DNA from 2 places in the Pseudarthrobacter sp. BRE9 genome. Region 1 is predicted to be linked to the other one. Evidence: predicted binding sites of a transcription regulator. Region 1 holds the regulator's gene; the other holds the start of a gene.

What was found. The regulator HspR, encoded in region 1, represses chaperone genes until heat shock. The targets are predictions, from matches to a motif close to AAGTTGAGTCNNNNNGACTCAACTT.
Region 2: clpB (ATP-dependent chaperone ClpB) is a predicted target of HspR. The motif match lies at 8,624-8,648, and genes of this name have one in related genera.

The regions. Positions count from the first base shown of each region.
Region 1 covers NZ_JAUZUY010000004.1:162,177-173,244, reverse strand. Annotated here, with positions in the region: gene dnaK (molecular chaperone DnaK) at 1-1,313, shown strand, start outside; gene Q9R31_RS10565 (nucleotide exchange factor GrpE) at 1,316-2,017, shown strand; gene Q9R31_RS10560 (DnaJ C-terminal domain-containing protein) at 2,294-3,265, shown strand; gene Q9R31_RS10555 (heat shock protein transcriptional repressor HspR) at 3,281-3,706, shown strand; gene Q9R31_RS10550 (hypothetical protein) at 3,904-4,290, shown strand; gene Q9R31_RS10545 (hypothetical protein) at 4,401-4,526, opposite strand; gene Q9R31_RS10540 (HpcH/HpaI aldolase/citrate lyase family protein) at 4,703-5,506, opposite strand; gene hpaH (2-oxo-hept-4-ene-1,7-dioate hydratase) at 5,491-6,276, opposite strand; gene hpaD (3,4-dihydroxyphenylacetate 2,3-dioxygenase) at 6,280-7,359, opposite strand; gene hpaE (5-carboxymethyl-2-hydroxymuconate semialdehyde dehydrogenase) at 7,426-8,964, opposite strand; gene Q9R31_RS10520 (GntR family transcriptional regulator) at 9,010-9,684, opposite strand; gene Q9R31_RS10515 (fumarylacetoacetate hydrolase family protein) at 9,677-11,068, opposite strand, start outside.
Region 2 covers NZ_JAUZUY010000004.1:67,344-78,411, reverse strand. Annotated here, with positions in the region: gene Q9R31_RS10110 (Gfo/Idh/MocA family oxidoreductase) at 1-1,191, shown strand, start outside; gene Q9R31_RS10105 (HutD family protein) at 1,175-1,744, opposite strand; gene Q9R31_RS10100 (phosphoribosylanthranilate isomerase) at 1,849-2,460, shown strand; gene Q9R31_RS10095 (YccF domain-containing protein) at 2,568-2,984, shown strand; gene Q9R31_RS10090 (2-phosphosulfolactate phosphatase) at 3,002-3,811, opposite strand; gene Q9R31_RS10085 (DUF4031 domain-containing protein) at 3,808-4,677, opposite strand; gene Q9R31_RS10080 (TOBE domain-containing protein) at 4,795-5,205, shown strand; gene modA (molybdate ABC transporter substrate-binding protein) at 5,202-6,104, shown strand; gene Q9R31_RS10070 (ABC transporter permease) at 6,101-7,021, shown strand; gene Q9R31_RS10065 (ABC transporter ATP-binding protein) at 7,018-8,076, shown strand; gene Q9R31_RS10060 (hypothetical protein) at 8,135-8,470, opposite strand; gene clpB (ATP-dependent chaperone ClpB) at 8,676-11,068, shown strand, end outside.

The DNA.
Region 1 (11,068 bases):
ACTTCTCCACCATCCAGGTCCGCGCCACCGCCGGTGACAACCGCCTGGGCGGCGACGACTGGGACCAGCGCGTCGTTGACTACCTGCTGAACCAGCTCAAGGTCAAGGGCATCGACCTGTCCAAGGACAAGATCGCCCTGCAGCGCCTCCGCGAAGCAGCTGAGCAGGCCAAGAAGGAACTCTCCTCCTCCACCAGCACCAACGTCTCGCTCCAGTACCTCTCTGTCACCCCCGACGGCCCGGTCCACCTGGACGAGCAGCTGACCCGCGCCAAGTTCCAGGACCTCACCAAGGACCTGCTGGAGCGCACCAAGAAGCCGTTCCACGATGTGATCAAGGAAGCCGGCATCAAGCTTTCCGACATCAACCACATCGTCCTCGTCGGTGGCTCCACCCGTATGCCCGCTGTGTACGACCTGGTCAAGGAACTGGCCGGCGGCAAGGAGCCGAACAAGGGCGTGAACCCGGATGAGGTTGTGGCCGTTGGTGCAGCCCTGCAGGCCGGTGTGCTGAAGGGTGAGCGCAAGGACGTCCTCCTGATCGACGTCACCCCGCTGTCCCTCGGCATCGAAACCAAGGGTGGCGTGATGACGCACCTGATCGAGCGCAACACCGCCATCCCCACCAAGCGGTCCGAGACCTTCACCACCGCTGACGACAACCAGCCGTCCGTGGCCATCCAGGTCTTCCAGGGCGAACGCGAATTCACCCGCGACAACAAGCCGCTCGGCACGTTCGAGCTGACCGGCATCGCCCCGGCTCCGCGCGGCATCCCGCAGATCGAGGTCACCTTCGACATCGACGCCAACGGCATCGTCCACGTCTCCGCGAAGGACAAGGGCACCGGCAAGGAACAGTCCATGACCATCACCGGCGGCACCGCACTCTCCAAGGAAGACATCGACCGCATGGTCCGTGACGCCGAGGAGCACGCAGCCGAGGACAAGGCCCGCCGCGAGGCAACCGACACCCGCAACTCCGCCGAGCAGCTGGCCTACTCCGTGGACAAGCTGATCGCCGACAACGCCGACAAGCTGCCTGAAGAGGTCAAGACCGAGGTCCAGGCCGACGTCGACAACCTCAAGAAGGCCCTGGAAGGCACTGACGACGCCGCCGTGAAGTCCGCGTTCGAGAAGCTGCAGGCTTCCCAGACCAAGCTCGGCGAAGCCATCTACGCCCAGGCCGGTTCGCCGGACGGCGCAGGAGCTTCCGCAGGTGCTGAGGGCGCCGGTGCCGCCGGAGCTTCGGCAGGTTCCTCCGACGAAGACATCGTCGACGCCGAGATCATCGACGAAGACGAAGCGAAGAAGTAACCATGCCGCACCACGGTAACGAGGAAGAGCACAACACATCCGCAAGCCAGCAGAACACGCAGGGCAACGGCCAGGAGCCGGTCATCCGGGACAACCGCAAGGTTGACCCGGTGACCGGGCAGGCCCGGCACCCCGAGGGCGGCCAGTCCGCTCCCGGAGCCGGCTCCCAGGCCGGGGCGGCGGATTCCGACGGCGACGCGCTGGCCCAGGCCGAGGAGATTCTCAACGGCGTGGAGGTGCCGGCCGAGGAATCCGTGGCCCAGGGTGCGCCCGGAGGGTCCGCCGGCAACGCCGAGGCAGCCGAACTGCGCAACGACCTGCTCCGCCTCCAGGCTGAGTACGTCAACTACCGCAAGCGGGTTGAACGGGACCGCGCCGTGGCAGGGGAAATGGCCGTCATCGGCGTCCTGAACTCCCTGCTCCCGGTCCTGGACGACGTCGACGCCGCCCGGCAGCACGGCGACCTCACCGACGGTCCCTTCGCCGCGATCGCCACCAAACTGGAGAACGCGCTGAAGACCTACGGCCTGGTCCGCATCGACGAGACCGGCGTGGAGTTCGATCCCACGATCCACGAGGCACTGATCCAGCAGCCCGGCGAGGACATCGAAGTTGACACCGTCAGCCAGGTCCTCCGCTCCGGCTACAAGTCAGGCGACCGCGTCCTCCGCGCGGCCCAGGTCATCGTCGCAGTCCCCGCGTAGTTGGGGTACTTCCGGCGCTACGCCGGATAGGGGGCGGTGCCCGCTGCGCGGTGCCCTCCACACCGCCGCCCCCTATCCGGCCTCCGCGCCGGCGGGTTGTCTCGCCTAAGGTGAGGTAACCACAGAGCCCGCAGCGGTACAGGGGCCCGGGAGTGGCATCGGGCCTACCGGAGCTGGGTGGCGAAGGATCGCAGATCCTTAGCCACCCAGCGTAGGGGCGGGGGCCCCTGTACCGCGGAGGGCTGATACTTAGAGAGACTTTGAAAGGAAACGCCATTGGCTAGCCAGGATTGGGTGGACAAGGACTTTTACAAGATCCTTGGTGTTGCCAAGGACGCTTCCGACGCCGACATCAAGAAGGCCTACCGGAAGCTTGCGCGGCAGCACCACCCTGACACCAACTCGGGGAACACTGCTTCCGAGAAGAAGTTCAAGGACATCTCCGAGGCTTATTCGGTGCTCTCGGATCCCGACGAGCGCCAGCAGTACGACGCCATCCGGGCCATGGGCGGCGGAGCCCGCTTCGCTCCCGGCGGCGGGGGAGCCACGAACGGCGGGTTCGAGGACCTGTTCGGCGGCCTTTTCACCGGCAACACCGGCAGGCATGCGGGCGGCTTCAACCCGTCCGCCGGCGGTATTCCACCCGAGTTCGCCGATCTGTTCGGCGGCGGATTTGGCCAGACGGGCTTCCAGCGCACCCCGCAGAAGGGCGCCGACCGGACCGCCTCCACCAGCATTTCCTTTGCCGGCTCGATCCGCGGCACCACCATCGGACTGCGCGAACCCAGCGGTGAAGTCATCGACGTCCGGGTTCCGGCCGGCATCAAGGACGGCCAGAAGGTCCGCGTGCGGGGCAAGGGCCAGCCGGGTGCTGCCGGCAACGGTGACCTGGTGGTCTCCGTCTCGGTCCAGCCGCACCAGTTCTACACGCGCGACGGCGACAATCTCCGGATCCACGTCCCCGTCACCTTCCCGGAGGCTGCTTTGGGCGCGGACATCGAGGTTCCCACCATCGACGGCGACAAGGTAAAGGTCCGTGTTCCGGCGGGCACCCCGTCAGGCCGTACCCTGCGGGTCAAAGGCAAAGGCGTGAAGACGTCCAAGGGCACCGGCGACCTGCTGGTGACCATCGACGTCGCGGTTCCCAAGAATCTCAACAAGGATGCCGAAGCTGCGGTCAAGGCGTTCGCCGAGGCCACGTCTTCGGCGGATGTTCGCGAGGGCCTGGCAGCCAAGGCCCGGCTCTAGGACCGGAGGTGAGCCGTGGACATCAGTGCTGACCAGCCGATCTTCGTGATTTCCGTGGCGGCCGAGCTGGCGGACATGCACCCCCAGACCCTGCGGCAATACGACAGGCTGGGCATCGTTTCACCCAGCCGTGCCCCCGGAAAGTCCCGGCGCTACTCGCAGCGTGACGTGAACATGCTCCGTGAGGTGCAGCGGCTGTCCCAGGAAGGCGTATCGCTGGAGGGGATCAAGCGCATCCTGGAACTTGAAAACCAGGTGGCAGCCCTCCAAAACCGGATCGTTGAACTTACCGAGGAACTTGGGCGGCGGCCGCGTTCTGTCGATTCGCGTATCTTTGCGGCTGGCGCGGCGGGTGACGTGGTCAGCCTGGCCCGCGGCCAGCGCCCCCGGCCCCGCTCCCAGGCGGTCATGCTGTGGCGGCCCCGCGCAATCGGACAATAAGGCAATCGGAAAATAAGTAGTGCTTCCCGGCGCCCGTCCAAATACGAGTACCCGCTACTCGTGACGGAAAAGCCCCCTGGAACTTGAATGGAACCATCGCCGGATCAGCGGCGATGGTTCCGCAAGTTCTGGGGGTTTTCCGTGTTTAAAGTTCTCAGCAAAGCCTTTTCGACCAAGGCCCGGCCATGAGCCCGGGAATGGAATCCGTGGCCGCATTCAGCAGCTCCATGCCGGGCCAGATCCTGCTGGCCATCGGGCAGACCATCGTGGTGGTCTGCGTCTGCTTCGACATGGTCCGCGAGTTGTCCGTCCCGCGGTCCCATCGGCGTTACGTGGCCAGCACCGTCTTCCGTACCCTGGCCATCCCGTCGATCGCGGCCAACGCCATGACCGTCTTCATCGCCCTGGTGCTGTCCTCCTGGGTGGACGTGGTGATGGGCATGTTCGTCCTGGTGGCCATCGTTTTCCGGTTCCACCACAACCAGGACGAGGACAACTGGTGGAAGGGGAAGGGCAAGAAGCTCGCCCGGTGGGCCCGCCGGCAGTTCGCCGGCAGGACGTCCACCGCCCCGGCCTTGGGGTAGCGCCGGAAAGCCTCGGGAGCCCGGCGCTGCCGGCCTGCGCGCCGGTTGATCCACACGGTGCCGGCCTGGAGCCGTGCCGTGACGTCCCGGGCCTCGGCCAGGTTGGGGGATCAGACCGAGGCGCCCAGCACGTTGTTCTCGTCCAGTCCTTTGCCCATGGGCATCTGCCGAGCGACCGCCACGAGCTCCACCCCAGTCTTGATGATGGCCTGCCGCGCTCTTGTGTTTGTGCGCAAAGTGCTTGTACTCAGCGAACGCAAAAGGCGTCACGCCAGGCATGCTTTCGCTGAACGTACGACGGCGGGACCCCGGGTTTCCCAAGGTCCCGCCGCCGAAGGTGGGCCGAAAGCGTGCCCTGCGTGACACCGTCGTACGTGTCACGCCAGTCGCCTGGACCCGCAGTCCGGTTGGATCAGTAGCTGGCAGGGGTGCCGCCGTCGGCCTGCGGAATGTACTTCGCGGCGAGGGCCTCGGAGCCTCTCGCCAGCAGGGAGACGTCGGCGCCCACCAGGATGAATTTGGCTCCAAGGTCGAGGTAATGCTGGGCCGTGTCGGGGGTGAAGGCGTTCACGCCGGCGGGCTTCCCGGCCGCTGTGGCAGCTGCCAGGCAGTGTTCGACGGCGGCGCGCACCTCGGCGTGTTCCTGCTGTCCGAGCAGGCCCATGGACGCCGCGAGGTCGGACGGGCCGACGAAGATGGCGTCCACGCCGTCAACTTTCAGGATGTCTTCCACTGCCTCGACGGCCGCCGTCGACTCGATCTGGACGGTGACGCTGATGGTCTCGCCGGCCCGGGCCAGGTAGTCCGGCACCCGGTTCCAGCGGGCAGCGCGGGCCAACGCAGAGCCGACGCCTCGGACGCCGTGGGGTGGGTAGCGGGTGGCCGCCACTGCCGCTTCTGCCTCGGCCACGGAGTTGACCATGGGGATCAGCAGGTTCTGCACTCCGAGGTCCAGGTACTGCTTGATCAGTACGGTGTCGTTGACCGGCGGCCGGACCATGGTGTGCACCGGGTAGCCGTGGATGGCCTGGAGCTGGGCCAGGATGGATTCGAGCCCGTTGGGGCTGTGCTCGGCGTCCACCAGGAGCCAGTCCAGTCCGGACCCGGCGCACAGCTCGGCGATCAGGGGGCTGCCGGAGCAGACCCACATCCCGGCCAGCGGCCGGTCCGCTGCTGCCAGGGCGGAGCGGAAGGTGTCTTCTACTCGAAACGGCATGTCACGCTCCCGAGGGGTCCGTAGTCGGCGTGGACGGTGTCGCCCTTGTAGACCCACATGGGGCGGGTGAAGGATCCGGCCAGGATGATGTCCCCGGCCTTGAGCGCGTCGCCGTGGGCGGCGATCTTGTTGGCCAGCCAGTGCACGCCGTTGGCGGGGTGGTCCAGCACGCCCGCCGCGACGCCGGTTTCCTCCACGGTCTGGTTCTTGTACAGGATGGCGGAGACCCAGCGCAGGTCCACGGCGTCCGGCTTGACCGGGTTGCCGCCGATCACCATGGCGCCCATTGCCGCGTTGTCCGAGATGGTATCCACGATGGTCCGGCCCTCCATCTCGATCCGGGAGTCCAGGATCTCGAGGGCCGGAACCACGTAGTCGGTGGCCTTCAGGACATCGAAGATGGTGACGCCGGGGCCCTTGAGCCCGTCCTTCATGACGAAAGCGAGTTCCACCTCCACCCGCGGATGCGTATACCGCTCCCACTCCACCGAGCAGCCGGTTTCGAGGACCATGTCATCGAAGATGGCGCCGTAGTCAGGTTCAGTAATGCCCGTGGCAGCCTGCATTGCCTTGGACGTGAGGCCGATTTTCCGGCCCACCAGGGTCCGGCCGGCGTCCTCGTTCCGGCGCCGCCACAACTGCTGCACCGCGTAGGAATCCTCCACGGTCATGTCCGGGTAGCGGGCGGTCAGGCGGGGGACAGGGGTGCGGGTGCGGCCGGCTTCCACCAGCTCGTCCGCGATGGCCTCGATTGTCTTTGGCTCCAGCATGTCCTAGACCTGCGCTCCCAGCTTGAAGCCTTCAGCCCCGGCTGCTTCGCTGGGCCGGGTGTAGGAGAAGCCGTCGGCGCCGACGGTGACGGCCATTTCGGACTTTTCCTCGCGCTCGATGACCGGCTGGGGGTTGCCGTCCAGGTCCAGGACCAGGGAGGCTTCGGTGTACCAGGAGGGGACCACGGGGTTGCCCCACCAGTCGCGGCGCTGGTTGTCGTGGACGTCCCAGGTGATGGTGGGGTTGTCCGGGTCGCCGGTGTAGTAGTCCTGGGTGTAGATCTCGATGCGGTGGCCGTCGGGGTCCAGGATGTAGAGGTAGAACGCGTTGGACACACCGTGCCGGCCGGGGCCGCGTTCGATCCGGTCGCTGATGCGCAGGGCGCCCATTTTGTCGCAGATCTGGATGATGTTGTGCTTCTCGTGGGTGGCGAACGCGACGTGGTGCATCCGCGGTCCGTTACCGCCGGTCAGGGCGGTGTCGTGGACGGTCTGCTTGCGGTGCATCCAGGCGGCGTAGGTGACGCCATCGGCGTCCTTGATGTCCTCCGAGACGCGGAAGCCGAGGTCTTCGAGGTAGGCGCGGCCGCGGGGGACGTCGGGGGTGACCTGGTTGAAGTGGTCCAGGCGGACCAGTTCGCCGGCGGAGTAGAGGTCGTAGCGCTGGGTGAGGCGTTCCACGTGCTCCACGTCGTAGAAGAACTCGTAGGGGAAGCCCAGCGGGTCCTCGACGCGGACGGAGTCGCCCACCCCCTTGGTGAAGCCTTCCTTGCGGCGCTCAACCCGGCAGCCGAGCTCGCGGTAGTAAGCCTCGGCGGCGTCCACTTCGGCGGGGGACTTCACGCGGTAGGCGAAGGCGGCGACGGCGGCGATGGGTCCCTTGCGGAGCACCAGGTTGTGGTGGATGAACTCCTCCAGCGAACGCAGGTAGATGGCGTTCTCGTCTTCCTCGGTGACGTGCAGGCCCAGGACGTCGACGTAGAACTCGCGGGATTTGGCGAGGTCGGTGACCACGATGTCCATGTAGGCGCAACGGACGATGTCCGGTGCCGGGACGGAAGGGGTGGGAACGAAATTGGTCATGATGGTCTCTCTTCTTTGAAAGGTCTGGGAAAGTACGACGGCGGCAGGCCGGGCGGGTGCCGGAGCCTAGCCTTCGTTGGCGGCGGAGGCTTCGATGCTCCCGAACTTCGGCGTGTGGACGGAGCCGAGGGTGATGTGGACGGCCTGCTGGTCCGTGTAGAAGTCGATGGAGCGATAGCCGCCCTCGTGGCCCAGGCCTGAGGCTTTGACGCCGCCGAACGGGGTGCGGAGGTCGCGGACGTTGTGGCTGTTCAGCCAAACCATGCCGGCTTCGACGTTCTGGGAGAAGTTGTGGGCGCGGGTGAGGTTCTGGGTCCAGATGTAGGCGGCGAGGCCGTACCTGGTGTTGTTCGCCAAGGCCAGCGCCTCGTCGTCGTTCTCGAACGGGGTGATCGCGACGACGGGGCCGAAGATTTCCTCCTGGAAGATCCGGGCATCGGGGGCGACGTCGGCGAACACGGTGGGGGCGATGTAGTTGCCTTCGGGGAGGTGCTCGGGGCGGCCGCCGCCGGCCAGGAGCCGGCCTTCGGACTTGCCGAGCTCCACGTAGGAAGCGACCTTGTCGTAGTGCTCAGGGTGGACCAGGGCACCCACCTCGGTCTTGGGATCGTGCGGGTCACCCACCACGATGTTCCTGGCACGGGCGGCGTACTTCTCACAGAACTCGTCGTAGATCGCTCGTTCCACGAGGATGCGGGAGCCCGCGGTGCAGCGCTCGCCGTTGAGTGAGAAAACCCCGAACAGTGCCGAGTCGATTGCGGCGTCCAGGTCGGCGTCGGCGAACACGACGCACGGGGATTTACCGCCGAGCTCCATGGACAGGCCCTTGAGGTTGGCCGCCGCGTTCCGGAAGATCGTCTGTCCCGTGGTGGTTTCGCCGGTGAAGGAGATCAGCGGGACGTCCGGGTGCTTGACCAGCGCATCACCGGCTTCCTCGCCCAAACCGTTGACCAGGTTGAACACGCCGTCTGGCAGGCCGGCGTCCTTGAAGATGGTGGCCCACAGGGAGGCGGAGAGCGGCGTGAACTCGGCGGGTTTGAGGACCACGGTGTTGCCGGTGGCCAGGGCCGGTGCGAGCTTCCAGGACTCCAGCATGAACGGGGTGTTCCACGGCGTGATCAGGCCCGCGACGCCGATCGGCTTGCGGTTGACGTAGTTGATCTGGGAGCCGGGGACCTTCATGGCGTCGTCGAACTGGGCCACGATCAGGTCCGCGAAGAACCGGAAGTTCTCAGCGGCGCGGAGGGCCTGGCCCTTGGCCTGGGTGATCGGCAGGCCGGTATCGAACGTTTCGAGTTCGGCGAGCCGGGCTTCCTGGGCTTCGACGGCGTCGGCGATTTTGTTCAGGACGCGGGCGCGTTCGCGGGGCTTCATCCTGGGCCACGGGCCGTTCACGAATGCTTCGCGGGCGGCGGCCACGGCGAGGTCGATGTCCTCTTTCTGCCCGGCTGCGGCGGTGGCGTAGTTCCGGTTGGAGACCGGGTCCAGGACATCGAAGGTCTTGCCGCCCACGGAGTCGACGAACTGGCCGTTAATGAAGTGTTGGATATGGGCGGGCAGGTCGTCCGGAACGTAGTGCTTGGTGGTTTCTACCGAGGTCGTCATCGTTGAAGTCCTAACTGGTTCTGTGCGTACAAGTGGGCTATAGGTCTAGTTGGTGTGGGCGAGGTAAGCGTCCAGCGTTGCGGTGCGGTGCCGGCGGGCAGCTTTCTCGATATCGTCTGCATCCGCCCCGGTCTCGATGAGGTGCAGCAGGTTTTCGTGTTCCTCCACCGAGTCGCGGGCCCGGCCGGGGACGAAGCGGAAGGTGGAGGACCGGAGCGCTGCGAGCCGGTTCCAGCCGCGGTGGACCAGGTCCAGGATGTGGGGGTTGGGGCAGTGCTCGAAGAGGACGCTGTGGAAGTCCTGGTTGAGCTGGGTGAAGCGCACCGGATCGAAGTGCTCCAGGCAATCGCGCATCTCCTGGTTCACGGCGCGCGCCCGCGCAACGGCCGCAGCATCGATCAGGGGAGCGGAAAGGGCAGTCGCCGCACCTTCCACGATGCTGAGGGTCTGCATGGTGTAGAGGTATTCGGTGGGGTCGATGCCTGCGACGGTGGCGCCGACGTTGCGTTCGAACGTCACCAGGCCTTCGGCCTCCAGCCGTCGGATGGCTTCCCGGACCGGAACCACACTGAATCCCAGGTCCTTGGCGATGGCGCCCAGGACCAGCCGGTAACCGGGAGTGTAAGTGCCCTCCACGATCCGCGCCTTGACGGCCTGGTAGGCCTGCTGGGACTTGCTGCCGGGTGTGGCTGCGAGGCCGGTAACGGCTGTTTCAGTCATCGGTGTTGCCTGCCCATTCCTTGTAGCGGGCCTGCCACTCGGCGTTCATCGGGTAGAGGCCGTCCACGCTGTTTCCCTGCTTCACCATCTCGAAGATGAAGGTTTCTTCTTTTTCCTGCTGGATGCAGTCCGCCACGAGTTCTTCGGCGATGGCCGGCGGGATCACCAGGATGCCGTCGGAGTCGGCCACGATGATGTCGCCGGGCTGGACGGTGGCACCGCCGCAGGCGATGGTGATGTCCGTGTCCCAGGGGATGTGGCGGCGGCCCAGCACGGCGGGGTGGGGGTTGGCGAAGTAGGTGGGCATCTCGAGCCCGGCAACGGCAGTGTAGTCGCGGACGCCGCCGTCGGTGATGATGGCTGCGGCGCCGCGGACCTGGGCGCGCAGGGCCAGGATGTCACCCACGGTCCCGGTTCCTTTTTCGCCGCGGGCTTCCATGACCAGGATTTCGCCCTCGTTGACGGAGTCGATGGCGCGCTTTTGGGCGTTGAAGCCGCCGCCGTGGGTCTTGAAAAGGTCTTCGCGGTTGGGCACGTAGCGCAGGGTCCGGGCCAATCCCACCACGCGGCGGTCCGGGCGCGTGGCCTGCAGCCCGTCAATGCTGACGTTGTTAAGGCCGCGCTTGCGCAGCTGCGATGACAGGGTGGCCGTGGCGACGCTCTCCAGCTTCGCTTTCAGCTCAGGGGAAAGGGCGGGGACGACGGCGGCCACCGACTCAGGTGCCAGCCCGGCGGCCTCGCGGGAACCAAAGGCTTCCTCCCGCTGTAGGTCATCCACCTTGGGCTGGGCACCAAACCCGGCGAACGCCGTCGTGCCTTGCTCAATGGTGGTGACCAGACGCCCGGTGGTGAGGCTGCCGTCCAGGGTGCCGACCTCGACTTCCAGGACGTCGCCGGGCTTTGCCACCGACGCGCCGGCTGGGGTGCCGGTGAGGATGATGTCCCCCTCCTCGAGGGTGAGTAGCTGGGACAGGTCCGCCACCAGCCGCGCGAACGGGAAGAGCAGGCCTTCCGTGGTGTCGTCCTGCACGAGGTCGCCGTTGTGCCAGGTGCGGATCCGGAGCTGCGAAGGGTCGACGGCGTCTGCCGGAATCAGTGCCGGGCCCACGGGGGTGAAACCATCCCCGCCCTTGGACCGGAGGTTCGAGCCCTTGTCCGCGTAGCGGAGGTCGTACACGCCAAGGTCGTTGCTGGCCGTGACGGCGGCAACGTGGCTCCAGGCGTCCTCGATTCCCACGCGGCGGGCGGCCTTGCCGATGACCAGTGCGATTTCACCTTCGTAGCCGAGCAGTTCGCAGCCGGCCGGGCGTTCCACGGGGCTTCCGCTAAGCGCAAGTGAGCTGGAAGGCTTGAGGAAGTAGGACGGCTGGGCCGGAGTGCGGCC
Region 2 (11,068 bases), 95 kb from region 1:
GGCATCGCGGAGCCGCGCCCGCTGCTGCGTGAAACCATCGCGGCGGAACTTGGCGTCCCGGCCGACGGCGTTTTCGAGGACTGGCAGGCCATGCTCCGCACCCGGCTGCCGGCTGACGGCATCATCATTGCCACCCCCGACCGCGAACACGGAAGGCCGTTTGCCGCCGCCGCAGCGCACGGCTACGCCATCCTGCTGGAGAAGCCCATCGCCCCCGACCCCGCCGGCTGCGCCGAGCTGGCCCGCCTGCAGCGGGAATCGGGGATCAGGGCAGCGGTCTGCCACGTCCTGCGCTACACGCCGCTGACCGCGCTGCTGCGGGATCTCCTCTCCGCAGGTGCGGTAGGCCGGGTCATCTCCGTGCAGCACCTGGAGCCCGTCGGTTTCTGGCATTTCGCGCACTCCTACGTCCGCGGGAACTGGCGGCGGGAGGCAGAATCCAGCCCCTTCCTGCTGGCCAAATGCACCCACGACGTCGACTGGCTCTCCTTCATCATTGGCAGCCGGCCCCTCCGGGTCTCGTCCTTTGGCCGGCTCTCGCATTTCCGGCCCGAAGAGGCACCGGAAGGCGCGGCGGGCCGCTGCACCGAGTGTCCGGCGGAAGCCCGCTGCCCCTATTCCGCCCTGCGCATCTATGGGCCCGGCCGGCCTTCAGACGGTGCCGCGCCGGACCCGGCCAGAGCCTACTTTGCAGACGTTGTGGACCCGGGCGGTTCCCGGGAATCGCTGTGGAAGGCTCTGGAGACGGGGCCCTACGGGCGATGCGTCTACTCCGGAGGCAATGACGTGGTGGACCACCAGGTGGTGAACATCGACTACGAAGACGGCACAACCGCCGCCTTCACCGCCACGGCCTTCACCGCAGCAGCCCCCCGCCGCACCAGGATCTTCGGGAGCCACGGCGAAATCTCCGTGGAGGCGGGCACCATCTCCGTCCATGACTTCCTCACCGGCACAACCACTGCCTACCCGGCCCCCGCCCCTGAACCCATGGTGGCGGGCGAGAAGCATGAAGGCGGCGACCGTGGACTTGTGCGGGCCTGGGTCGCCGCCCTGGCCGGAGGTGACTGGTCGGAAGTCGTGTCGCGGCTGGAGGAGTCACTCGTCAGCCATGCTGTGGTGTTCGCGGCTGAGGAGGCGCGCCGGCGGGGCACCGTCGTATCGGTGGAGGAGTTCAGCCCTGCGCTGTGACCGGGTCGATCGACACCACTGCAAGGAAGCCGCGGCCCAGGATCTCGGGGGAGTCAGCACCGGAACCCACCACGGCGTCGTACCGGCCCAGCTCCAGCGGCTCCGCGCCACTCTCGCTGACCTTTGCCTGTCCCTGCAGCAGCACCCCAAGCTGCCCCTCAAACACGGGGTGGGCGCGCTTCTTGGACAGCTCGATGATGGAGGTGTAGCCCTTGCAGGCAGCGGTGCGCGTGATGACGTTGAGGTCCCGGATGTCCCCGGTAGGCAGCTTGGCGGCGGTGGCCTCGCTGCCGTCGAACCTGAAGGGGCGGTACTTTTCCAGGGGCTGTTCCGCGCCGTCCACGATCAGCAGGAGCAGTTCCCCTTCAATGACCGTCAGGACGCGCTCCATGCCGGGGAACGCAGAAAAATCCCCTGCCTTGGCCACGTCCGCGATGCTCACCCGCCAGTCCCAGCCGCCGTCATCCGTGCCGTGGCGTGCGATTTCCCTGGTTACGCCGCCTCCGTTGCGCCATGGTTCGGCCTTGAGGTCAGCGAAGCGGATGATCTGCATCAGCCCAGCCTAGTTCCCCGCGGTGGTCACGCGTCGCAGCAGTGCGCCGTCCCTGCTACTCTCCTGCGGGGGGTCATCACGAAAACAGCCTGAAGGAGCCGGGAATGTTCGTTAAAGTGTGTGGTCTCAGTACGCCCGAATCGGTGCGCGAAGCGGTGGACGCCGGCGCGGACGCCGTGGGCTTTGTCCTCACCGCCAGCCCCCGGGTTGTCTCGCCGTCGCAGGCTGCCTCCCTGCTCGCAGCGGTGCCCCGTGGCGTTTCCCCGATCGGAGTCTTCCGCGACGAGCCCGTGGCGGACGCCATTGCCATTGCCCGGGCCGCTGGCCTGGAATGGATCCAGCTGCACGGCGCGCGGTCACGCGCGGACGTCACAACAGTGCACGACGCCGGCATGAAGCTGATCAGGGCCGTCACCATGGGTGCCGGCCAGGATGAGTTCGAGGACTGGGGCGAGGACCTGCTCCTGATTGATGCTGCGGTGCCGGGCTCAGGGGAATCCTGGGACTACGCCTCCGTGGCGGCCCTGCCGGTGCTGCAGGGGCGGAACTGGCTGCTCGCCGGTGGCCTCGACGCCGCCAATGTGGGCCAGGCGTCAGCGGCTGCGCATGCCTGGGGTGTGGATGTTTCCTCCGGCGTGGAAGCATCCCGGGGCGTGAAGGACCTCGCCAAGGTCCGCGCCTTCGTCCAGGCGGCAAAGGCAGCTGCCACGGTTTAGGCGCTGCAGCCTGGCACTGTGCCCCATATGAGGGGCCGCACAGATCAGGGCAGGATCAGGGGAGTCCCCCAGCTCGTTACCGCAACGGCTGGGGGCACAATAGGTGCATGAAGACACTTTTGAACATTATTTGGCTGGTTTTCGGCGGCTTGTGGCTGGCCTTGGGTTATTTCCTGGCGGGCGTTGTCTGCTGCCTGCTGATCGTCACCATTCCCTGGGGCATTGCCTCATTCCGGATTGCCGCCTACACGCTGTGGCCGTTTGGCCGGATGGTGGTGGACAAGCCCGGCGGCACCGGTGTCTTCTCGCTGCTGGGCAACGTGATCTGGCTGCTCGTGGCTGGAATCTGGATCGCCATCGGCCACGTGGTGACCGCGTTCGCCATGGCCGTGACCATCATCGGCATCCCGCTGGCCATCGCCAACCTCAAGCTCATCCCGGTATCCCTCATGCCGCTGGGCAAGCAGATCGTGCCCACCAATACGCCTTTTGTGAGCAGCTACCCCGTCAGCCGTTACCGCTAGGCAGATTCGTCCGGCCGTTAAAGCGGCCGGAACGCCCCGTTTAGCAGGATAGCCACCGAGTCGCTCTGGTCCAGTTCAGCGGCGATGTCCACGTCCTCCGCGTAGCCGGCCCCGGACAGCTCACGCCCGCTGGAACAGTGCTGCAGCATCTCACGCAGCCGCGGTTCCGCGGCTTCAAACACGGCCATGGCGGCCGCGGCCTCCGGCGCATAACCGTGTCTGCCGTCGCCGGCTTCATAGCCGCCCTTGCCGGCGGCCGCCAGCCCGGCAATGAAGGCCCCGGCGCCGATTTGGTCCTCCACGGCAGGCCGCAGCCTTCCGTCCGGCCAGCGCTCGCCGGCGGCAACCACCGCCAGTACCGCGTCCGCCGGAAGGTTCGCCGCCACCCAGTCGGCGGTGGCTGCGGCGTTTCGAAGGCACACGGCGGCGACCAGCGGCACGTCCGCTGCCAGCGCGTGGCACAGTTCCGACCCATTGGGGGAGGGCAGGACCACTCTTTCCAGGGACTCCGCAGCCCGGAGGCTTGCGGGGGAGAGGCTCAGCCCGCCGCCGCCGCGGGGGCCGGCCAGCTGCGCCCGGTGATGGGCGGCGAAGTCTTCGGCGCTGGTGTCCCGCCACGGGTACGGAAAGACTTCCGCGCGCCGGTCCAGCGCCACGCTGACGCAGGTGCCAAAGGAAAGCACGTCCACTACCAGCGCTATGTCGGCTCCGGACGCGACGGTCCGGGCGCCCTCCAGCCCCCAGTCCAGCCTGACCGTGAACGGAAGCTGGCGGTGCGCGGCACTGGCAGAGTACGTGTGCCGTGGGCTGGAGCCCGGAGCGTTCATGCGAGCTCCCCTTTCAGGTTCCGGTGCGCGGCGTCCTGCCACAGTTCCCGGGCCCGTGGGTGGTGGAAGAGCGGGTCCAGTTCCAGCAGGTGGCGCACGACGGCGGCCCTGCCGGCTGCGAAGTCGGCGTCACCGATGTGCGCGTAGTCCTTCCGGACGGCGGCAAGGTAGCGGGCGTACTCCTCCGGATCGCCGCCGAGAACCGAAAGGTCCGCGTCGCAGAGGAGGGCGCCGTCGCCGTCCCCCGGTTCCGGCCGGTGGTCGGATGTGAGCTGGACCAGGCGTGCCACTTCCGCCACCTCGTCCGCCGGCAGGCCGGTCCCTGCCAGCCGGTTTTCGGCCAGCCGTGCGGACTCCTCCTCGTCCTGGCCCGCCGCGCCGCGGTATACGGCATCGTGGAACCAGGCCGCCAGCAGTACCGTCCGGGGTGCCTCTTCAGGTTCGGTGAGCAGGTCCAGCGCCTCCAGGACCGATAAGAGGTGGGTGCAGCCGTGGTAGTGGCGGTGTGGTTCGCTCCACCGGTCCAGCAGGTCCAGGAACAGTGCGTCCTGGCCGGGCATGACGGCTTCCCAGCGGGTCAGCAGCGGGACCTTCAGTGACTTGTTCCGCCGGCGTGCCGGGATCCGCAGGCCGCTGGCAATGAGTTTGCGGACCAGCACCCTGCCCTCCACCGGGACCGCGCCTGCCGCCACCAGCTCCTCAACGCGGCGTTCCGGCACATCGTAATGGTCGCCGTCGAACGCCCGCTCCGGGATGCCTTCCGCGGCGGCGAACGCGTGCAGTTCGTCCAGGGACGTGTCCGAGACCAGGTGCGAGAAGTGCGTTCCGTGTGCAGGCCACAGCGGCGGGTCGATGTAGATGGCCATGGAAGGAGTCTAGTGCCGCCCTTCGGGCAGAGTCCCTGCAGTCCCCGGTTCAGGCGCAAGTTGCATTTACGGACTTGGATGGGCTCTAAGCCCGTATCTGCGGACTAGAATCACGGTATGGCCCTTATTCGCGTTTCTGAAGCTGCCCGTTTCCTGGGCGTGAGTGACGATACCGTCCGCCGCTGGACGGAGCATGGGACGCTCACCCCGCTCCGGGACGACTCCGGAAGGCTTGCCGTGGATGGCCTGGAGCTGGCAGCGCATGCAAGGAAGCTGGCGCAGCTTCCCGACGACCCCAAAAGCGGCAGCAGCTCGGCGCGGAACCGGTTCGTGGGCCTGGTCACCAACGTCATCACGGACAAGGTCATGGCGCAGGTGGAACTGCAGTGCGGGCCGTTCCGGGTGGTCTCGCTGATGAGCAGCGAAGCCGTGCGCGAACTGGGCCTGGAGCCGGGTTCTGTGGCCACCGCCGTCGTCAAGGCAACAACGGTCATCATCGAATCCCCCAAGGGCCGGACCACCGCATGAGCCGGCCATCCACGCGTCCCCGGGCGTCCAGGTCCCTGGCGCGACTCCTTTCACGGGCTGCCCGGCCGGCCGCCGCGCTGCTGATGCTGCTGGCTGTCCTCTCCGGCTGCGCCGCCGGGGGAGCAGCCCCGGACAAGGGCACAGGCGCGGGCACGGGCGCAGGCACGGAGAACAGCGCGGCCGGCTCCGGCGCCAAGCCAGGCGGCACCATCACAGTGTTCGCGGCCGCCTCCCTTAAGGCCACCTTCACCGAGCTCGCCCGCACCTTCGAGGCGGAAAACCCCGGCACCAGTGTCACGCTAAGCTTCGCCGGGTCCTCGGACCTGGCCAGCCAGATCAGCCAGGGGGCGCCGGCGGACGTCTTCGCGGCTGCGGATACGGCCACCATGCAGAAGCTGCAGGACACCGGCCTCACGGACGGGCCGCCCCGGAACTTTGCCACCAATACCCTTGCGATCGCAGTAGCACCGGGCAATCCGGCCGGCATCACCGGTTTGAAGGACCTGGCCCGGCCGGGCATCAAACTGGTCACCTGCGCCAGGCAGGTTCCCTGCGGGGCTGCCACGGCCAAAGCGGCGGAGGCGGCCGGAGTGGCGCTGAGCCCGGTCAGTGAAGAGAACGCGGTCACCGACGTCCTGGGCAAGGTCACCTCCGGCGAGGCCGACGCCGGCCTGGTCTACGGCACGGACATCAAGGCCGCCGGGTCCAGGGTGGCAGGCATCCCGTTCCCCGAATCGGGGAACGCGGTCAACACCTACCCCATCACCGGCGTTGCCGGCAGCCGGAACAGGGCCACCGCCCAGGCTTTCCTGGACCTGGTCGCCGGCCCGGAGGGGCAGGAAGTCCTCGCGGCTGCGGGATTCGGGCCGCCCAGCGGCGGTAACGGAAGCAGCACATGACCCGGAAGCAGCGCATGGCCGGGAAGCAGGCGGCCCGGCAGCAGGACGTCCCGCCCCGGGTGCGGCCACGCACCCCACGTCCGGCGTACTCCGGCATCCCCGCCTGGGTCCGCGCGCTGGCCGTCCTGGCCGTCGTCGTCGTCGTGCTTCCGCTGCTGGCCATGGTGCTCCGAGTGGATTGGGCACAGTTCCTTCCGCTCGTGACCTCTGCGTCGTCGCTGACGGCGCTTGGGCTGAGCCTGCGGACCTCGGCGGCGAGCACCCTGCTGTGCATTGTGCTGGGTGTTCCGCTGGCCCTGGTCCTGGCCCGGGACACCTTCCGCCTGCAGGGGCTGCTTCGCTCGCTGGTGCTCCTGCCGCTGGTACTTCCCCCGGTGGTGGGCGGAATCGCGCTGCTCTACACGTTCGGCCGGCAGGGGCTGCTGGGGCAGGCGCTGAATGTGCTCGGCCTGCAGATCGCGTTCTCCACTGCTGCGGTGGTCCTGGCGCAGACGTTCGTGGCGCTGCCGTTCCTGGTAGTGAGCCTCGAGGGTGCGCTGCGCACCACAGGTTCACGGTACGAGGCGGTGGCGGCGACGCTGGGCGCCCGGCCCGGTACGGTGTTCCGGCGCGTCACGCTTCCGCTGGTGCTGCCCGGGCTTGCGTCCGGCGCGGTCCTGTCCTTCGCGCGGAGCCTGGGCGAGTTCGGTGCCACGCTGACCTTCGCGGGCAGCCTGCAGGGGGTGACCCGGACCCTGCCGCTGGAAATCTACCTGCAGCGCGAAACGGACCCGGACGCCGCCGTCGCGCTGTCCCTGGTGCTGGTGGCCGTCGCCGTGGCCGTGGTTGGGCTTGCCTACGGGCGTCCGGCAGCGGGCCGTTCCGGACCGGGAAAGCGGACGACGGCGACTGCCCCGGCGGGAAGGGACGACCAGTGACGCTGTCCTTCCAGGCAGTGGTGGCCGGGCGGGGCTTCGACGTGGCCCTGACGGTGGCGCCAGGCGAAACCGTGGCCGTCATGGGGCCTAACGGCGCCGGCAAATCAACCCTGCTGGCCGGCATCGCCGGGCTGTTGCGCCCGGACTGCGGCCAGGCCGAACTCAATGGCAGGACGCTCTTCGACCTCGACGGCGGAAATCGCGCGTGGACCGCGCCCCACCACCGCGGCACCGCCCTGCTCGCCCAGGAACCCCTGCTCTTCCCCCATTTGAGTGCCCTGGACAATGTTTCCTTTGGGCCCCGAAGCGCCGGCGTTTCCAAGCGGACTGCGGAGGAGCGGGCAATGCGCTGGCTGGCAGAGGTCGAAGCCGGGGACCTGGCCGGACGGCGTCCCGCGCAACTCTCCGGCGGCCAGGCGCAGCGCGTGGCCGTGGCCCGTGCGCTCGCCGCCGATCCCGCGCTCCTCCTGCTCGACGAGCCGCTGGCGGCCCTGGATATCCACTCCGCCCCGTTGCTGCGCCGCCTGTTCAAGCGCGTCCTCGAGGGGCGGCAGGCCATCATCGTGACCCATGACGTGCTGGACGCGCTGATGCTCGCGGACCGCGTGGTCATCCTCGAGGACGGCCGGGTCGCTGAGGAAGGGCCAACCCGCGCCGTGCTGGAGCGCCCGCGCAGCTCCTTTGCCGCCGGGCTCGCGGGATTGAACTTCATGCCGGGGACCCTTGACGGCGCGGGGGTACGGACCAGCCAGGGACTCAGAATTGCAGGCCACGACGAAGAACCCGGCCCCATGCCCAAGCCGCACGGTCCCGGCGTCGCGGTCTTCCCGCCGTCGGCCGTCTCCGTGTTCCTCGACGACGCCCACGGCAGCCCGCGAAACTCGTTCGCCGTCACCATCACGGACCTCGAGCCGCACGGCGACCAGATCCGCGTCCGCGCGGGAGGCCTGGCCGCAGACATCACCCCCGCTGCCTCCGCAGACCTGGGCCTTGTTCCCGGCATGGCCGTGCACTTCGTGGTTAAGGCGGCTTCTGTGGCGGTCTACCCGGCCTGATGCGGGGACCCGGGGTGGCAGGCCGGGCAGGCAGCCCAGGGTTAGCGGTGCTGGCGGCCTACATCCCCGGCATGTCCAGGGATTCGTAAACCTGGATGCTGGCACCCGGCATCATGAGGTGCGGGTGGCCGTCCAGCAGTGCCTCGGCCCCCGCGAGATCCTCCGCTTGGAGAATCGTGTAGCCGCCCACCCCGGTGTTGGTCTCGGAGGAGCCGCTTGCATTGATTTCCTTGCCGGTGCCAAGCGGAGTCCCCAGGTCCACGATGCCTTCGCCGGCACGCTCGGCCCAGGTCATCCAGGCTTTCATCCCCTCCTGGGCCGCTTCAGGAGTACTTTCGGCCATCTGGGCCTGGGCTGATTGGGGTGCGAGGTAGAGAACAACAAACTTCTTCATTGCCTGTCCTGTTCTGAAGTGCGCCGGCGGCACCATGCGCCCCGGTCACAAGCCGATCCTAGGGGGAACCAGACGCGATGGAAACGCAATTTCGTGCACCCTGCCGGCACTGGTTCGCTGTGGGCAAACAGGAAATAAAAAACACCCCATCCAAAGTTGAGCGTAGTAGACTCAACCCCAAGAACAATCCCGAAAGGAGCTCTCTTTGGACGTCAAATTCACCACCAAGAGCCAGGAGGCTCTTTCCGGCGCGGCAATGAACGCCTCGACGGCCGGCAACCCGCAGGTGGAACCTGCGCACCTCCTCAAAGCGCTGATGGACCAGCGTGAGGGCGTGGCCGTGGCGCTGCTACACGCAACCGGCGCCGATCCCGACGCCGTCAGCGTCCAGGCCAGCAGCGCCATCAAGGCGCTGCCCGCCACCTCCGGCGGCTCAAGCCAGCAGGCGCAGCTGTCCCGGCCTGCCCTGCAGGCCATCCAGCACGCCAAGGAGGAAGCGGACCGGCTGGGCGACTCCTTCGTCTCCACCGAGGTGCTCCTGGTGGGCCTCTCGGCCGGCAACGATGCCGCGGCCCGCCTGCTGCGCGACGCCGGCGCCTCCCGTGAAGCACTCCTCGCCGCCCTGCCGGGAGTCCGCGGTGACCGCAAGGTAGACAGCCCGGACCCCGAAAACACCTTCCAGGCGCTCGAGAAGTACGGCACGGACCTTACCGCGATGGCCCGCGCCGGCAAGCTGGACCCCGTGATCGGCCGGGACTCCGAAATCCGGCGCGTCGTCCAGGTCCTGTCACGGCGCACCAAGAACAACCCGGTGCTCATCGGCGAACCCGGCGTCGGCAAGACCGCTGTGGTGGAAGGCCTCGCCCAGCGGATGGTGGCCGGCGACGTCCCGGAAAGCCTGCGCGGCAAAACCCTCATCTCCCTGGACCTCGGGTCCATGGTGGCCGGCGCCAAGTACCGCGGTGAGTTCGAAGAGCGGCTGAAGGCGGTCCTGGAGGAGATCAAGGGCTCCGAGGGCCAGATCGTCACCTTCATCGACGAAATCCACACCGTGGTGGGGGCCGGCGCCACCGGCGACTCCTCCATGGACGCCGGCAATATGCTCAAGCCCATGCTGGCCCGTGGCGAGCTGCGGCTGATCGGCGCCACCACCCTGGACGAGTACCGCGAGAACATCGAAAAGGACGCAGCCCTGGAACGCCGCTTCCAGCAGGTGTACGTGGGCGAGCCCAGCGTGGAGGACACCATCGGCATCCTCCGCGGCCTCAAGGAGCGCTACGAGGCGCACCACAAGGTAGCCATCGCCGACTCCGCCCTGGTGGCCGCCGCCACGTTGTCCAACCGCTACATCTCGGGCCGCCAGCTTCCGGACAAGGCCATCGACCTGGTGGATGAGGCCGCGTCGCGGCTGCGCATGGAGATCGACTCCGCACCGGAGGAGATCGACCAGCTGCGGCGCCAGGTGGACCGGCTCACCATGGAAGAGCTCGCGCTGGAAGGCGAGACCGACGCCGCCTCCGTGGAACGGCTGGCTGCCCTCCGGGCCGACAAGGCGGACAAGGAAGAGGAGCTCTCGGCGCTCAACGCCCGCTGGGAGGCCGAAAAGGCCGGCCTCAACCGGGTGGGCGACCTGAAGGCGAAGCTGGATGAGCTGCGCTCGGCCGCCGATAAGGCACAGCGCGAGGGCGACCTGGAAACAGCATCGCGGGTGCTCTACGGTGAAATCCCCGCGCTGGAACGCGAGCTGAACGCCGCTGCCGAAGCAGAGGCCGCCGTCACGGACAAGTCCGCACAGATGGTGGCGGAGGAAGTAACGGCGGAAGACATCGCGGAGGTCATCTCCGCCTGGACCGGCATCCCGGCCGGCCGCATGCTGCAGGGCGAAAGCCAGAAGCTGCTGCACATGGAGGAGGAGCTCGGCAAGCGGCTGATCGGCCAAGGCAAGGCGGTGGCCGCTGTGTCCGACGCCGTCCGGCGTGCCCGGGCCGGGATCAGTGATCCCAACCGGCCCACGGGTTCGTTCCTGTTCCTTGGTCCCACGGGCGTGGGCAAGACCGAGCTGGCCAAGGCCCTGGCGGACTTCCTGTTTGACGACGAACGCGCCATGGTGCGGATCGACATGTCCGAGTACGGCGAGAAGCACAGCGTCGCCCGGCTGGTCGGGGCGCCTCCGGGATACGTGGGCTACGAGGAAGGCGGGCAGCTGACCGAGGCCGTCCGGCGTCGTCCCTACTCCGTGGTGCTGCTGGACGAGGTGGAGAAAGCGCACCCGGAGGTGTTCGATATCCTCCTGCAGGTGCTCGACGACGGCCGCCTCACCGATGGGCAGGGCCGCACCGTGGACTTCCGCAACGTGATCCTGGTGCTGACCTCAAACCTGGGCAGCCAGTTCCTCGTGGACCAGTCGCTGGACGCCGAGGCCAAGCGCAGCGCCGTGATGGCTACGGTGAACGCGTCGTTCAAGCCGGAGTTCCTCAACCGGCTCGATGAAGTGGTGCTGTTCGACGCCCTCACGGTGGAGGAACTGGCGCACATTGTGGAACTGCACGTGGCCGAACTGGGGCGGCGGCTCCACGAACGGCGGCTGACCCTCGATGT